4 regions of the Desulfobaculum xiamenense genome follow, and region 1 is predicted to be linked to each of the others. Evidence: predicted binding sites of a transcription regulator. Region 1 holds the regulator's gene; each other region holds the start of a gene.
What was found. Region 1 encodes sigma-54, which starts transcription at its own class of promoters, with help from an activator protein. Its sites were predicted from a motif close to CTGGCACGGNNNNTGCTT; they were not measured.
Positions count from the first base shown of each region.

Region 2: the regulator sigma-54 is predicted to act here: its motif matches at 1,457-1,474, upstream of GGQ74_RS00965 (NifB/NifX family molybdenum-iron cluster-binding protein).
Region 3: the regulator sigma-54 is predicted to act here: its motif matches at 2,326-2,343, upstream of GGQ74_RS10645 (flagellar hook protein FlgE).
Region 4: the regulator sigma-54 is predicted to act here: its motif matches at 2,606-2,623, upstream of GGQ74_RS10060 (YeiH family protein).

Region 1 covers NZ_JAATJA010000001.1:386,603-390,756, reverse strand. The annotation lists gene GGQ74_RS01785 (PTS sugar transporter subunit IIA) at 1-255, opposite strand, end outside; gene hpf (ribosome hibernation-promoting factor, HPF/YfiA family) at 252-791, opposite strand; gene rpoN (RNA polymerase factor sigma-54) at 890-2,344, opposite strand; gene lptB (LPS export ABC transporter ATP-binding protein) at 2,573-3,295, opposite strand; gene GGQ74_RS01765 (LptA/OstA family protein) at 3,297-3,797, opposite strand; gene lptC (LPS export ABC transporter periplasmic protein LptC) at 3,794-4,154, opposite strand, start outside.
Region 2 covers NZ_JAATJA010000001.1:218,823-222,976, reverse strand. The annotation lists gene GGQ74_RS00970 (sigma-54 interaction domain-containing protein) at 12-1,358, shown strand; gene GGQ74_RS00965 (NifB/NifX family molybdenum-iron cluster-binding protein) at 1,543-2,013, shown strand; gene GGQ74_RS00960 (NifB/NifX family molybdenum-iron cluster-binding protein) at 2,010-2,369, shown strand; gene GGQ74_RS00955 (nucleotide-binding protein) at 2,392-3,276, shown strand; gene GGQ74_RS00950 (ATP-binding protein) at 3,273-4,136, shown strand.
Region 3 covers NZ_JAATJA010000002.1:620,322-624,475, forward strand. The annotation lists gene GGQ74_RS10640 (phosphotransacetylase family protein) at 1-587, shown strand, start outside; gene GGQ74_RS10645 (flagellar hook protein FlgE) at 702-2,261, opposite strand; gene GGQ74_RS10650 (methyl-accepting chemotaxis protein) at 2,725-4,154, shown strand, end outside.
Region 4 covers NZ_JAATJA010000002.1:482,065-486,218, reverse strand. The annotation lists gene GGQ74_RS10070 (hypothetical protein) at 1-295, shown strand, start outside; gene GGQ74_RS10065 (hypothetical protein) at 292-558, opposite strand; gene GGQ74_RS10060 (YeiH family protein) at 633-2,369, opposite strand; gene ilvB (acetolactate synthase large subunit) at 3,016-4,154, shown strand, end outside.

The sequences.
Region 1 (4,154 bases):
CTCGGCGGAGCGCCCGACCACGAGGACGATGTCCTCCAGCGCGTCGAGCTTGCCGTGGGGGATGGCGATGCCCTCGCCGATGCCGGTGGTGCCGAGCGCCTCGCGCTCCAAGAGCACCTTGTGCGCGGCCTCCACATCGATTTCCGGCCGCCTTTCAGCCACGGCTGCCACAAGTTCGGCCAGGACCCGAGATTTGGTCCTGGCCGAAAGTTCAGGCAAAATCAGTTCGTTATCCAGGAAATCACCCAGCTTCATTCGTACATCCCGGGATCAATGAGACCATAGTCTCCCGTCTTGCGGCGGTAGATCACGTTGACCCGCTCGGTTTCGGCGTTGAGGAAAACGAGAAATTCGTAATTGAGGGTATCGAGCTGCATGGCAGCCTCGTCCACCAGCATGGGCTTGGGCTTGTAGGTCTGCGCCTCGACAATGGTCGCCTCGCGTCCGGCTTCGCCTTCTTCGAAGCTGATGACTTCGTCGCGGACGGTGCCACGGGAACGACGACGGTCCTTGCCCTTTTCGCGGAGCTTGCGGACCTGCGACGTCATCTTGTCGTACACGAGGTCGATGGAGGAGTACATGTCCTCGGACTCCTCCACGGCGGACATGTTCATGTTGTCACCGGAAAGCGTGACCTCGGCGATATGGCGGAACTTCTCCACCCCGAGATTTATCTTCAGCTCCGTATTGCCGGTGTTGGCATACTTGATCAGCTTTTCGAAGCGCTTTTGCGCGTACTTCCTCAGATGATCCGACGGTTCGAAATTCTTGAACGTCAAGCTGATGTTCATCGACGATCCTCCTTGTGATGCTGTTGGATCGATATCACTCCGTAATTTGGAGTGTACGTGCATTCAGCCCGAAAATAAAGAGTTCCGTCACGCCACCTCTAGAAAATCTCCTTGCGTTTCGAAGAGGAGAGTATGCCGAGCGCGCCGCGATACTTGGCAACGGTTCTTCTGGCAATGTTGACCTGAAGCCGTTCCTTCAGAATTTCCGCGATGCGCTCGTCCGACAGTGGATGGTGGGGGTCCTCCTCACCTATCAGGCTCTTGATCTGCGCCTTGACGCTCTCGGAGCCGACCTGACTTCCGTCGTCCAGCCCAAGGGCGCTGTTGAAGAAGAACTTCAGTTCGAACAGGCCGTGCGGCGTCGCCACATACTTGCTGGTGGTGATGCGGCTGATGGTGGATTCGTGCATCTCGATGTCGTCGGCCACATCCTTGAGAATGAGCGGCCGAAGACTGGTCACGCCGTTCTCGAAGAAGCCGCGCTGGAAGCGCACGATGCTCTCCATGACCTTATAGAGCGTGCGCTGACGCTGATAGAGGCTCTTCATCAGCCACTGTGCGGAGCGCAACCGCTCGTGGACGTAGTCCTTTTCCGGTGCGCCGCGGCCGCTCTTGAGGGAATCGAGATAGAAATCGTTGAGCGTGAGGCGAGGAAGACCGTCCTCGTTGAGCACGATGATGAAATCGTCCTCGTACTTGTAGACGTAGACGTCCGGGCTCACGTACTGCGGCTCGCTGCTGCCGTAGGCGGCACCGGGCATTGGATCGAGGGATTGGATGAGATCGAGATACTCGCGAAGTTCCTCCATCGAGATGCGGAACTTGCGGGCAAGCGGCTTATAGCGCTTGGTTTCGAGATCTTCGAGGTGCTCGCTGACGAGTTCGATGAGGATGGGGTCCTCGTAGCCGTAGGACTCGATCTGGACGAGCAGACACTCGCGCGGGTCACGCGCGGCAACGCCGACTGGATCGAAATTCTGAATGCGACGCAGCACCACCTCGACCTCTTCGGAAGTACACCCGGCGTCGGCGGCAATTTCCTCGGCGGTAGCCTGCAAATAGCCCTGCGAGCCGATGTTGCCGATGATGACCTCGCCGATGTCCATCTGGCGGGGCGTCATGTCCGACAGCCGGAGCTGCCACTCAAGGTGGCCCTCCAGCGAGGGCTTGGACGACAGCCGGGCCTCGAAGGACATCCCCTCCTCGGGGATTTCGGCCTCGCGGGCGGCGGAATTGCGGGATGTGCTCGAAAACTCGCCGAGGTAATTTTCCCAGTCCGCGCCCTGAACGGCGTCGTTCTCGCGAACGCCCTCGTCCATGACCTCGGCCGTCTGCGCAGCCTCTACGGCGCGGGCATTTTCCTCGGCCTCGGCCTTCTCCTGAGCCTGTTCGGGAACGGCCTCCTCGAGAAGCGGGTTTTCGAGGAGTTCCTGCTGGACCATATCAACCAGTTCAAACCGGGAAAGCTGCAGCAGTTTGATGGCCTGCTGCAACTGCGGGGTCATGACCAGTTGCTGGGAAAGCTTGAGCTGTTGTCTGAGTTCGAGTGCCATCGGGGCTGTTCGTCTTCTTGCGAAATGTTGGCGGTTGGGATTCCGGCGAACGGGGCACGGTCAAACATGTGTCTGAACCAACGAAAATGCCCGTCGCTCAAGGTGAAATCCATGCGGCATGAGAATGTTTTCTCAACCGCATTTGCAACATGCCACATCCGGAACAAGCTTGCAACCGAGGATGGCAAGGATTTTGAATATCGAAATTGATATAGTGATTTCGGGATGTTAGAGACTGAAGCTCTCTCCCAGATACACCCGGCGGGCCTTCGGATCGGCACAAATTTCATCCGGAGTGCCACTCAGGATGATTCGTCCCTCGTAGACGAGATAGGCTCTGTCGCAGATTCTCAACGTCTCTCGAACGTTGTGATCGGAAATGAGTACTCCGATACCTTTTTCACGAAGTCCGCTCACGATGCCCTGAATATCATCCACGGCGATGGGGTCGATGCCCGCGAAGGGCTCGTCGAGCAGCATGAACTTGGGATTGAGGATGAGGGCACGGGCGATCTCCAGCCGACGGCGCTCGCCGCCCGAAAGATGCATGGCCTTCTGGTCCGAAAGTCGGGTGATGCCCAGTTCGTCCAGAAGCTGATCCGCCCTCGCCTGCTGGGTTGCGCGGTCGAGACCGCTCTGCTCCAGCACGATCTCCAGATTCTGCCGCACGGTGAGCTTCTTGAACACCGAGCTTTCCTGCGGGAGGTAGCTCATGCCCAGCCGCGCCCGCTCGTGCAGGGGCAGCATGGTGATCTCCTCGTCGTCCAGCCGGACTGAGCCGCCTGTCGGCTTCACGATGCCCGCCAGCATGTAGAACGTGGTGGTCTTGCCCGCGCCGTTGGGGCCGAGCAGGCCGACCACTTCGCCCTGCGCGACGTTGACGCCGATGTCGTGCACGACCTTTCGCTGGCCGTACACCTTGCACAGATCGGAAGCGGAAATGACGGACATGCTACTTTCCCGCCTCGGCACCGGGGGTGAAGAATATGGCTTCCACGGGCTTGTCGCCGCCCTCGACCTCGCTGCGGTTGTCCTTGAGCCACAGGCGGATGACCTTACCGGAGATGCTGTTGTCGCCATCGGCGAGGCGCGGGTCTCCGCTGAGGGTCAAAAGGCCCTTGGCGGCATCGTACACGGCCTTGGCGCACTGGCCCTTCTTGCCCTCGCGCTCAAGGCGCACATTGCCGGTGGCCTCGATACGGGAGATGGTGCCCGGCTGCCCCTGCTTCGCGGAGGCGTCGAGGCGCACGGTCATAACGTCCGCCCATATCTTCATGTCGGGGCGCACCACCAACACGTCGCCACGGAAGACGACGGTCCGGCCGTCCTGATCGTAGACGGTCTTCTGAGAGGTGATCTTCGTCGGAACGGACGTGGACTGCGCGACCGCAAGAGGTGCGGTCATAAGCGTGGCGGCGATGGCGAACGCGGCGATACGGGGGAAGGTCTTCACGGCTTGTCCTCCATGGTCGGCTCCGCATGGCCCGTCAGTTCGGCCCGGACGCCGCCGGTGGCTGTAATCACATTGGTATCGAGATCGAAAACGACTTCCGGCGCGTCGAGAGCAAGCCCTCCGCGCACGATGCGGACGTCCTCGCGCAGGTGGATGGATCGCTTCTGCTCGCTGTATTCGAGGCGTCCGGCGTGCACTGTGGTGTCACCGGAGACGATGACCACGTCGGGCCAGAGCTGGGCGTTGCCGCTGCTCTGATCCACGGTTCCGCTCGCGGACGTGACCGTCACGGAATCATGGTCGGCGCGCTCCCACTCGATGCGCGGGGAACGGACGCTGACCACGCCGTCCTCCTGC
Region 2 (4,154 bases), 170 kb from region 1:
GAACCGTACGCATGCCCTTTCCGGAAGACCTCCCAAGCGGAGCCATCCTCGACTCCATCGCCGACGGCGTGTTCACCGTTGACCTGGACTGGAACATCACGTCCTTCAACCAGGCGGCGAGTCGCATCACCGGCGTCCCGGCGGACGAGGCCATCGGCCAGAAATGCTGGGAGGTCTTCCATTCCAGCCTCTGCGACGGAGACTGCGCCCTTCGCGCCTGCGTGCGCGAATCCGGCACCATCTCCAACCGCTCCATCTTCATCGTCCGCCCGGACGGCGAAAAGGTACCCATCTCCATCTCCGCCGCCCCGCTGCACGACGAGGCGGGCAACGTCATCGGCGGCGTGGAGACCTTCCGCGACCTCACGGACATCCACCTCCTGCGCAAGCAGATGGAGGAGTCCTATTCCTTCGAGGATATCGTAGGAAAATCAAAGGCCCTGTCGCGCACCTTCCGCATCCTGCCCCAGATCGCCCGCAGCGAGGCCACGGTGCTCCTGCTCGGCGAATCCGGCACGGGCAAGGAACTCTTCGCGCGCGCCCTCCACAATTTGAGCGCGCGCAAGGACGGGCCCTTCGTGGCCGTCAACTGCGGAGCGCTGCCCGACACGCTGCTGGAGTCCGAACTCTTCGGCTACAAGGCCGGAGCCTTCACCGACGCCAAGCGCGACAAGGCAGGCCGCTTCCAAACCGCGTCCGGCGGCACCATCTTCCTCGACGAAATCGGCGACATGCCGCAGAACCTACAGGTGAAGCTCCTGCGCGTCCTGCAGGAACGCACCTTCGAGCCGCTCGGCTCGGAGACGAGCGTCAGCGCCGACGTGCGCGTCATCGCCGCCACCAATCGCGACCTGCAAACCCTCGTCACCGAGGGTACCTTCCGGCAGGACCTCTTCTACCGCCTCAACGTGGCGCAGATGAAGCTGCCGCCCCTGCGCGAGCGGCGCGAAGACATCCCGCTGCTCATCGCCCACTTCGTGCGCAAGCTCAATGCCATGCAGGGCAAGTCCATAAGCGGCGTCTCCGAGGACGCGCTCTCCGTGCTCATGCGCCACGCCTTCCCCGGCAACGTCCGCGAGCTGGAGAACATCCTTGAATTCGCGTTCATTCTCTGTCCGTCGGGCTTCATCCATGTGGAGCACCTGCCGGAGCATCTCCAGCCCACCCCCGGTTCGGCCCGCGCCGCAGCGGCACCCCACGACGCGCCGCTCACCCTCGAACAGATCAAGTGCCGCGCCGTGTCCCGCGCTTTGGCCCGCAACGCTGGCAAACGCATGAAAACCTGCCGCGAGCTGGACATCTCCAAGGACACGCTTCGGCGCATCCTCGCCCGGTGCAAGGAAATGGGCGAAATTTAAGCCATCGCCTTTTCTTTTGGGCTAAAAAATCGTCCACCATGGCATCCGAACACGCCCACGCTTTGACTCAACACACCGGAATACAACACTTTTCAAATTTGGCATCATCCATGCTTTCCTTCAGTCGTAACAGGGGAGTGGCATTCCGCCACGCCCCGAAACTTCCGATGCGCAAGGACCTCGCATGAACCTCTGTCTGGCATGCTACGAAGATCGGTTGGCGTCCCTTCTGGAGAACGCGACGAGCTTCCGCCTGTTCCGTCTGGAACACGGCGAAACGACGCCTGCGGGCGGCTTCGACCTTGCCCGGCACGACACCCAGAATCTCATCTCCGCCCTTGCGTCCTGCGGGGTGAGCACCATCGTCTGCGGCGGCGTGAGCGGCTGCACGCGAAGGATGCTCATGCAGGCGGGGCTTGATGTGCGGCCGTGGATTCGCGGCACCGTGGACGACGTACTCGCCGCTCTGGCCGAGGGCTCCCTCGACAGGCTTGCCATGCCGGGCTGCGGCGGCAGGCGCTGCGGTCGCGGACGCATGCAGTCCGACATCGTCGCCCCCGGCTGCTCGCATCCGGGACAGGGCCGGGGAAGGGGCTACGGTATGGGACCGGGGTCCGGCGCGGGAAACACTCCGAAGAAGGAAGAGCCAAAATGAAGATTGCCATCACCAGTCAGGGCAACTCCCTGGACAGCAGCATCGACCCCCGCTTCGGCCGTGCGGCAGGCTTCGTGATCGTCGACACGGAAACCGGCGAGACGAGCTTCGCGGACAACGCGCAGAATCTTTCGCTGCCGCAGGGCGCGGGCATTCAGGCCGCCCAGAATGTGGCCGCCACCGGCGCCAAGGCGGTCATCACCGGCCATGTCGGCCCCAAGGCCTTCCTCGCCCTCGAAAAGGGCCGCATCGACATCTACCTTGGCGCACAGGGCACCGTGGCGCAGGCGCTTGAGGCCTTCAAGGCGGGACAGCTGGACAAGGCCGATTCCGCGGACAAGGAAGGACACTGGTAGGCCGACGGACATGGAAACCCCAATGCTTACCATAGCCGTTGCCAGCGGCAAGGGCGGCACGGGCAAGACCACCGTCACCGCGAATCTCGCGGTGTGGCTTGCCTCACAGAACGTGGACGTGGCGGCGCTCGACTGCGACGTGGAGGAACCGAACCTCCACCTCTTCCTGCGCCCCGTGTGGACGAAAACCACGCCCGAAAACGTCCCGGTGCCCGAAGTAGACGAGGAACGCTGCCTCGGCGAGGAATGCCGCAAGTGCGTGGACCTGTGCCGCTTCAAGTCGCTGATCATGATGGCCGGATCGGTCATGGTTTTTCCCGAACTCTGCCACGGCTGCGGTCTGTGCACTCTGGCCTGCCCCGCACGGGCAATACGCGAGGGGGCCAGGGAGATCGGAGTCGTGCGCACAGGCGCGACCGCAGGCGCGGACTCGGCGCGCATTCCCGTCGTTGGCGGCGAGATGCGCATCGGCGAGGCCATGGCCCCGCCGCTCATTCTGGCGGTCAAGAGGACCGCGCCTGCCAGCGCCGTACGCCTCATCGATTGCCCGCCCGGAACGAGCTGCCCGGTCATCGCCTCCCTCGGCGGGGCGGACCTTGCCGTGCTCGTTACGGAGCCGACCCCCTTCGGCCTGCACGACCTCGAACTCGCCGTAGGCGTCCTGCGCAAGATGGACATTCCCTTCGGCGTGGTCATCAATCGGGACGGCATGGGTGACGACCGCACCCACCGCTACCTCGAACGCGAGGGCATCCCACTTCTGGGCACCCTGCCCCACTCCGCCGAGGCCGCGCACTGCTACTCCGAAGGACGGTTGCACGTGGACGCCCTGCCCGGATTCCGCGAAGCCTACGCGAGCATCTGGGAGAACATCCGCACGCTGGCCGCACGGGAGGTGTCGCGATGAAGGAACTGGTAGTCATCAGCGGCAAGGGCGGCACCGGCAAGACCACCGTCACCGCCGCACTGGCCGCGCTGGCCGGTCACAAGGTCATGGCCGACTGCGACGTCGACGCGGCGGACCTGCACCTGGTGCTGGCCCCTGAAAATCGCACGGCCACGGAATTCTACAGCGGACAGGTGGCGGTCATCGACCCCGAACGCTGCATCCGCTGCGGCGAATGCGCGACGAACTGCCGCTACGAGGCCATCGACGCGGACTTCACGGTCCACAAGGAGCATTGCGAGGGCTGCGGCGTGTGCGCCTACGTCTGCCCGACCGACGCGGCGGGCATGATCGAACGCATGTGCGGGCACTGGTACAGCTCCGAAACGCGCTTCGGCAAAATGATCCATGCCCACCTCGGCATTGGCGAGGAAAACTCGGGCAAGCTCGTGACCACCGTGCGCAAGGAAGCCCGCAAGGCCGCCGAGGAAGTCGGCGCGGAACTCATCATCACCGACGGCCCTCCCGGAGTCGGCTGCCCGGTCATCGCCTCCCTCGGCGGGACGGACCTCGCGCTGGCCGTGGCGGAGCCGACACTCTCGGCCCTGCACGACCTCAAGCGCGTGCACAAGTTGACGCGGCACTTCCAGGTGCCCATGATGGCCGTCGTGAACAAGGCGGACATAAATCCGCTGCTGACGGAAGAAATTCGGAATTGGTGCACGGAATCCGGCGTTGAAATCGCTGGCGTTCTCCCGTACGACCAGATCGTGACCGACGCACAGATCCACGGACTGAGCGTGGTCGAGCATGATCCCGACGGTTTCGGACAACACATGCGCAGCGTATGGGACAAGGTGTCCCGAAAGCTGTTCGCCTGAAAGGCATAGCCTAGGAGG
Region 3 (4,154 bases), on a different contig from region 1:
AGACCCTCGGCGATGCGCTGGCAGGTGTCATCCTCAACGATATTCCGCCGTCCTTTATGGACGAGGTGGAAGGCATGCTGCGCCCCTGTCTGGAGCGCGCGGGCGTGAAGGTGCTGGGCGTTATCCCCAAGGATCCGCTCATGGGTGCCATCAAGGTGTCCGACCTCGCCGAACGGCTGGGCGGCAAGGTCATCTCCGCGCACAATAAGGCGGACAAGGTGGTCGAGAACTTCCTCATCGGCACCATGCAGGTGGAGAACTTCATGACCCACTTCCGCAAGAACAAGAATTCCGCGATCATCGTCGGCGGCGACCGCTCGGACGTGCAGCTTGTGGCGCTGGAGGGCAATTGCCCCTGCCTCGTGCTGACCGGCAACCTCTATCCCAACGACATCATCCTCACCCGCTCCGAGGTGCTGGAGGTGCCCATCGTCATCGTCCGCGACGACACCTACTCCGTGGCCAAGAAGATGGAGACCATCCTCTCCCGCCACAAGCTGCGCGATGTGATCAAGATACGTCAGGGCGCGCAGTTGGTCAGTTCCAGCATCGACTACGACTACCTCAAGTCCAATCTCGGTCTGTAGGAACTGCCGCAATCGTAAAATGAAGGGCGCTCCCCATGGGGAGCGCCCTTTTTCGTGCGTGGTGGCGGCAGAGCACGGGCCTGCCTCGAATATCGCGTGGGCGGAAAGGTTTGCCTAGCGCTTCATGTTGACCAGCGTCTGAAGCAGCATGTCCGCCGTGGTGATGACCTTGGAGTTGGCCTGGAAGCCGCGCTCTGTGGATATCATCTTCACGAACTGTTCGGCCATGTCCACGTTGGAGGTCTCCAGCGTCTGCGAGGTGATGGCACCCAGATTGTCCGTGTCGGGCGTGCCTTCCACGGCGGCACCGGACTGGGCCGTCTCCGAGAAGTGGTTCGACCCCTCGCGCCGAAGCCCCCAGTTGCTCTGGAAGGTGTACAGGGTGAGCTGGCTGAGATCCTTGTGCACGCCGTTGGAGAAGTTGCCGACCATCATGCCCGTGCGGTCGATGTTGATGCTCATCAGGTAGCCTTCGGGGCTACCGTCCTGACTCTGGACGATGGTCGAACTGGTGCCCTCGTAGGCCGTGGAAGCGAGGTTGCGGACCGTGGGCGTGGACATGGAGGGCAGGCTGCCCGCGTTGCTGCCGACCTCTGCGGCGGTGGCCGGAGCGCCGGAATCCCATGCCGTAGCCGACAGGCCGAGGTCCAGCGCGATGGTGCTTTCGCCGGAGGTCGTGACTTCGCCGGTGGTGAGGTCCGTGTTGCGGAAGGTCATGGAGAAGACGGGAAGCCCGTCGGCGGACAGTTCGGCGAGATTCCAGTTGGCCGGGTCCGTGGCGTCGCCTTCGCCGGAATAGCTGAAGGCGGACATGTCGACGAGCTGGCCGCTGGTGTCGAAGGTGAGCGTGCCGGACATGGCAAGCCCCGCCCCAGCCGCCGAGGACATGCCCGTGCGGCCGTCCTCGGCCGGGTCGAAGCCCGCCACGAATTCGAAGGTGCGGCGACCGCTGGCGTTGCTGGCCGAGACGGGGTCGAAGTGTACGGTCAGCGTGTGGGCTTCGCCTGCGTCGTCATAAACCTTGATGGATGTCGAGTAGGACGATGAGCCTTCGGACAGTGGTCCGTCCGTGGCGTTGGCGTTCCAGCTCTTGAGCATCGCGAAGAAGGGGTCCGTGGCGTCGGTGACGGCTTCGTCCTGTGTGTTGGTGCCGAGGTTTAGGCTCAGGCTCACTTCGCGCGTGGCGAAGGGCGGTACGGTGATCTGTCCGTCGTCGCCGATGTTGAGCGAGATGTCCGACGATGCGCCGGACACGACGCCGTCGTCGGACACGGTACGTCCCTGCACGCGGAAGCCGTTGGGATCGACGAGGAAGCCGTCTTCGTCGAAGCGGAAGTTTCCTGCGCGGGTGTAGCGGATCTTGTCGCCGTTGACCACGCGGAAGAACCCTTCGCCAGCGATGGCGAGGTCCGTGGATGCGGTTCCTGGTTCGAAGCCGCCTTCGTTGAAGTCCGTGAGGATGGCACCGAGGCCGACACCGAGGCCCCGTTGGGATACGGCGACATCAGGCGAGGCCCCCGTCGTCGTGAACTGGCTCATGAGGGTTTCGAAGTGGACCTCCGATCCCCTGAAGCCGAGGGTGCTCACGTTGGCGAGGTTGTTGCCGATGACACCCATCCGCTCGCCGTGGGACTTCATGCCCGTCGTCCCGACGTAAAGGGATGAAAAACTCATGACCGTACTCCTTGCACGCAACCGATTATGCCCGGAAGGAAAAAATTGCCTTCGCTTCGACATATCGCAAACACCGTGCCACGCGTGCCGCGCGCGGGCGGTATCGAAGTGGATCCCTCGTCTGCAAGCGCCCACGCAGGAAGGAATGTGCTCCTCCCATTACGCACGCGACCATGCATGCCGACAGATGGTGTACCGTGTTGAGCATCAGATGATGCATATGAGCAGGCATGGAGTATGCAATTCGTCACATTGTGTTCCCGATATTGTAATATTGTGAAAAAACTTGCCTTTCTCGATGATTCGGTTGTATCCACAATAACAGCTTTATGCATATTGTTCGATATACCCGATTCTCTGGAGGGGGATATCGGGAACGTATCCAGCATGCGTGCGCCGCCACGTATGCATGACTGGTTGCGCAACATTCTGACGCCGTTGGTGACAACGCAGGAGAGAGGGAATGACCGTCAAGACAAAGTTGCTTCTCATAGCTGGAATTGCCGTTGGTGGCCTTGCCGTTATGTTCGCGATCGGTGCATTCGGATGCAGCCAGATTCGCGCGGCCATGCAGCTGGAATCCCTCGCGCGCGAGGGCGAAAGCGCAATGCTTCAGGCGCGCAGGCACGAAAAGAATTTCCTGGCGCGCAATGAAGCGGTCTATGAGGAAAAGACCATCGCAGCGCTGGATGACGTGCGCGTCAAGCTGAAGCGCATTGCCGAGGTTCATCCCGATTCTGCCGAGAAGGTCGGGGGCATCGTGGCGCTCATCGGCGACTACGAGAAGGCGTTTCGTTCCATGGCTGGGGTGCAGCGCGATCTGGGCCTGACAGAAAAGGACGGCATGCGTGGCGAACTTCGCGCGGCTATTCACTCCCTTGAAAGCGAAATCGAAGGACTCGGTGATGCGTCGCTCATGACGGAATTGCTCCAACTGCGTCGTCACGAGAAGGATTTCATCATCCGAGGCAGGCAGGAGTACGTCGCGGCCTTTGAGTCGGAACTGGCGCGGTTCCGTACGCAGATCAACGTGGCGGAGAGCGTTTCCGAAATGGACCGTGCGGACTTCGCGGCCTATCTCGATCGCTATGCCCGAGCCTTTGGGCGCTATGTGGATGGCCGGGGCGAAAGTGCCGCACAGCAGCAGGTGTTCACGGATGTGGCGCGCAAGGTGGAGCCTGCCGTGCTGGAGATGGCCGACATGGCGAGCGCCCGACAGAAGCGGGTCTTCGTGGGCGTCATATCCGCAGCGGTGCCCGCCACGCTTGGCATCGCGGTTGCGCTTCTGGTGTGCGTGGTGCTTGTGGCGCGGTCCATTTCGAGACCGCTCGACAGGCTCCAGCAGTGCTCGCGTGATGTGGCAGGCGGAGATTACGAGGCCGTGGGCAGGGAAGCCTTCTCAGGCGAATTCGAGAGCCTGCGGCACGACATCGAGATGATGGTCGCCGGAATCCGCAGGGCCATGAACGAGGCCCATGCCAAGAGCGACGAGGCCGCCGAGCAGGCTCGCGCGGCCAATGAAGCCATGGAGGAGGCGCGCGAGAACGAACGGCACGTGCGTTCGCTGCTTGAGAAGATCAAAGAGGTCTCCGCGCAGGCCGCCGAAATTTCCGAGGGCCTGTCCGCAGCCGCGTCGCAGCTCGCCGCCGAGGTGGAGCAGACCTCGCGCGGGGCCGAGATACAGCAGCGTCGCGTTACCGAAACCGCCACCGCCATGGAGCAGATGACGTCCACCATCCTTGAGGTGGCACGCAACTCGTCCTCTGCGGCTCATACGGCGGACCAGAGCAAGCATGACGCGCTGGAAGGTAGAAAGCGTGTCGTGGACACCGTGCAGGATGTGGCGCAGGTGCAGACGAGCACCGAGGAACTCTCCGCCGTCATGAACGACCT
Region 4 (4,154 bases), on a different contig from region 1:
GCGGGCATGGATGGGGCTCATGTCCCTCGTCGCCTCGGCCGTGCTGGCGCATCGCGACGAACTCGCCGGGCGGGAACTGCGCTCCCGCCTGCACACGGCGCTTGCCGTCATGCTGCTCAACGCCGGACTGCTCGCCGTGCTCTTCCACTTCTACAGCCGAGTCCACGGCCTCGGCACGACCACCCTCGAATGCCTGCTCTACCTCATTGCCGCCTCGGTGCGCATGCTCGTCTTCCTGCGCGGCGTCTCGCGCCGCATCGACGAGATGCTCACCCCGGGGCGCGACGGACGCTAGTCCACCTGCGCGGCGGGATGCGGTCCACTCGGCGTATAGTCGAAGGTGCTGCGCGCGCCGATGTTGGCGTGCCCCACGCACTCGACATCCGTGTAGTAGAACTCGCCCGTCTCGATGTTGGACTCGTCCACGAAATCAGCCATGCGGCGCATCTCCGGAACGGCATTGACCAGCGCCGGACAGGCCACGAACACCACCACCATCGTCACCAGCACGGCAGCCGCGAAGGACAGCCAACGCCCGGCGAAACTTTTCTCCTGCATCTCGAATCTCCTTGCTGCAAACCGAAAATGGCGGGAGCCGATGGCTCCCGCCGTCGCGATCGGAACCGACGCCGTCAGATCTTGGCGGTGATGTCGGGGAAGACCAGATAGAACATGATGTAGGCCATGATCAGGGTCAGCACGAGGTTGAGGGACTGACCGCACACGTACAGGATGAGCGGCTTGCCGCCCTTGAAGTACGACTTCAGCTCGCGGAAGTTGGTGGCAAGGCCGATGGCCGCGAAGCTCATGCAGAAGAACCAGCCACGGAAGATCTTGCTGAAGCCGCGGATCACGCCGTGGTCAACCACGGAGAAGCCCACGTCGGAGCCGAGCGCGCCGTACATCACCGAGAAGATGATGGATGCGGAGATGAAGCCCAGCACGAACTTGGGGAAGCGGTTCCAGATTTCGATCCAGCCCACGGTCTTGCCTGCCTCGCACTCCACCTTGGCGCACCAGTACACGGCCACGCCGAATGCCGTCACGCCGATGAGGACGTTCTGGATCATCTTGATGGTGGCGGCCACGTAGAGGGCCTTCTCAGACAGGAACGCGCCGGCAGCAGCCACGGCGCCCGTGGCGTCGATGGTGCCGCCCATCCACGCGCCGCCGAGGATGAAGGGCATGCCCGTGGCCTTGATGACGGCAGGCATGACGATCATCATGATCGAGGTGAACACCAGCGACAGGCCGATGGACAGGGTCAGCTCCTCCTTCTTGGCGCGGCAGGCGGCTGCGGTGGCGATAGCCGCCGAGGTGCCGCACACGGACATGTCGGCGGAGATGACCATGTTCAGCGTTTTGGACGGAATCTTCAGCACCTTCTGGCCGAAGATGAAGGTGGAGATGAGCACGATGGGGGTGACCACCCACGCCACGAAGATGCCCGGAACGCCGATGGCGATGATCTTGTTGAAGAGCACCTCGGCGCCCAGCAGGACGAGACCGGTCTTGATGTAGAATTCCACCTGCAACGCGGGCTTGACCCACTTGGGGGTACCCACGGTATTGGAGATGAGCATGCCGAGGAAGATGGCCCACGCGGCGTAGCCGATGCCGTAATGCTTCATCGTGGCCTGATAGGCCATGAAGTAGGACAGCACGCCGATGAGGAACACAAACCAGAATCCCTTGAGGAACGCCGTGGCGCTATGGCCCATGGCCTTCATGCCCACGGAGAACAGCAGGCCGATGACGACCATGAGTCCGGCGAGAGTCGGGAAGCGGTTGAAGGCGTGATGGCCGATCTTCTTCTTCACCGACTTCGCCTTGGACTTGGCCTTGAGCCAGTTCTGGATGCCATCCTCGGCGGCGGTGTTGAGTTCGGCGTTCATGAACCCGGCGGCAGCGGCTGCCTCCTCAGCGACGACGGCGACGGTACGCGCCTCGGCTGCGACGGCCTTGGCGGCCTCGTACTTGGGCATGGCTGCCGCGTTCAACTCTGCGGCGCGCTCGCTGGACATGTAGAAGCTATCCAGCGGATTGTCCTTCCAGTTGCCGGGCGCTGCGGTCCAGCTCTTGATGGACTTGCCAATGGCGGACTTGCTGGCCTGCACGCCTTCCTTCTTGTCCTGCGCCTCGTAGTAGGCCACGGTCTTGAAAGGTGCGCGCTCGGCCTCGGCGGCCATGATGGAATTGGCCCGCGCGAAGGTCTCGTCCATATCCTTGGGCACGTTGTTGAAATAGATCAGCCCGCCCACCAGAAGCAGGAAGAAGCCGAGCCAAATGGCCAGATAATCTTCCTTCCTCCACAGGTCGGACCACGAACTCGACGAGCTATCGACCACAATGTTGCTGTTCTCGGACATGAGCCTCGAATCCTCCTTGGAAAGTGAATGGTGCGACGCGACTGCGGCAGGCGTGCTAACCGGGCAGGGATCGGTGGCCACGGCGCAGCGCGTCGTTCGTCTCGCAGGGACTGGAGGCCCGCATAGCAACACTCGTTCCAAAAGGAACAATCTCTTTCATCATACTGTTTTTATTTGATATGCATGGACTGACGCACGCAATGCGCCCGCTCTTACGACCGCGAACATGCTAACTCAAGGACGCACCTTGCCAACACGGGGATGCGAAGTGGCGAAAATCCACGCCCCGCCGGAGCCTGCGGCAACGATCATCCTCCATCCGCAAAAAATTGTCTTCGAGCGTATTGACTTGCGAAGGCAAGGCTCGTAGCCTTAGGCCTTCACGCTGTAACGATTCGCAACAAAGGAAACCGACCCCCATGCTACGCAACACTACCTCTACCATCACCTTCGCCGGCAACGGCCTGGTATTCGTAGGCGTAGTAGTACGCGTAGTACGCACTATTGCGTCGTAACGGGTCAGGTCCACACAACACAGCTGTACAGATCCCCCGCCGGCGCAGAGCCGGCGGGGGATTTTTCTTGCACCAGAAGTGCGCGCCGGCCCTGCTCCACCCGGGGACACCCCAAGGAAGGAGAACGGGATATGAAATGCACCGGCGCGGAAATCGTCATCCGTCTGCTTGAGCGTCAGGGAATCCGCACCATCGCGGGCATTCCCGGCGGCGCGAACCTCCCCCTGTACGACGCCCTCTCCAAGAGTCCGTGCATCCGCCACGTTCTGGCGCGGCACGAACAGGGCGCGGGCTTCATGGCCCAGGGCATGGCCCGCGTCAGCGGCCGCCCGGCAGTGTTCTTCGCCACGTCCGGTCCCGGCGCGACGAACACTCTCACCGCCATCGCCGACGCCAAGCTCGACTCCATCCCCCTCATCTGCATCACCGGGCAGGTGCCGCGCAGCCAGATGGGGACAGACGCATTTCAGGAGGTGGACACCTACGGCCTGTCCGTGCCCATCACCAAGCACAACTTCCTCGCCCGCTCCGCATCCGAACTCCTGTCCATCATCCCCGAGGCATTTCGCATCGCCGCATCCGGACGCCCCGGCCCCGTGCTCATCGACATCCCCAAGGACGTCCAGACCCAGACCATCGACATCGACGCATGGCCCGAACCCGGCCGCCCCGACCGTGCGCCCGAATTCTCGCAGGCCACCATCCGCCGCGCGGCGGACCTCATCAACGCCGCCAAGCGCCCCGTGCTCTACCTCGGCGGCGGCGTCATCGCCGCAGGTGCGGGCGGGCTGGCCACTCGCCTCGCCGAAAAGACCGGCATGCCCGTGACCATGACCCTCATGGGCCTTGGCGCGGTGCCCGCCGATCATCCGCTGTCCATGGGCATGCTGGGCATGCACGCCGCCCGCTACACCAACATGGCGCTTGAGGAATGCGACCTGCTCATCGCCGCTGGCGTGCGCTTCGACGACCGCGCCACCGGCCTTGCCAACCAGTTCTGCCCGCAGGCCGCCATCATCCACATCGACATCGACGCCAGCGAACTCGACAAGATCAAGTCGTCCTGCGTGGGCATCACCGGCGATATCCGCGAAGTGCTCGACGCGCTCATCCCCATGACGCAGACAGCGCCCCGCGCCGCATGGCTCAACCGCATCAAGGAGCTGCGGACCATCAATCCGCCCACCCTGCCCGGCTCCGACGATCCGCGCTCGCCCTACGGTCTCATCCGGCTGGCGGCGCGCATGCTCGGCGACGACGCCATCATCAC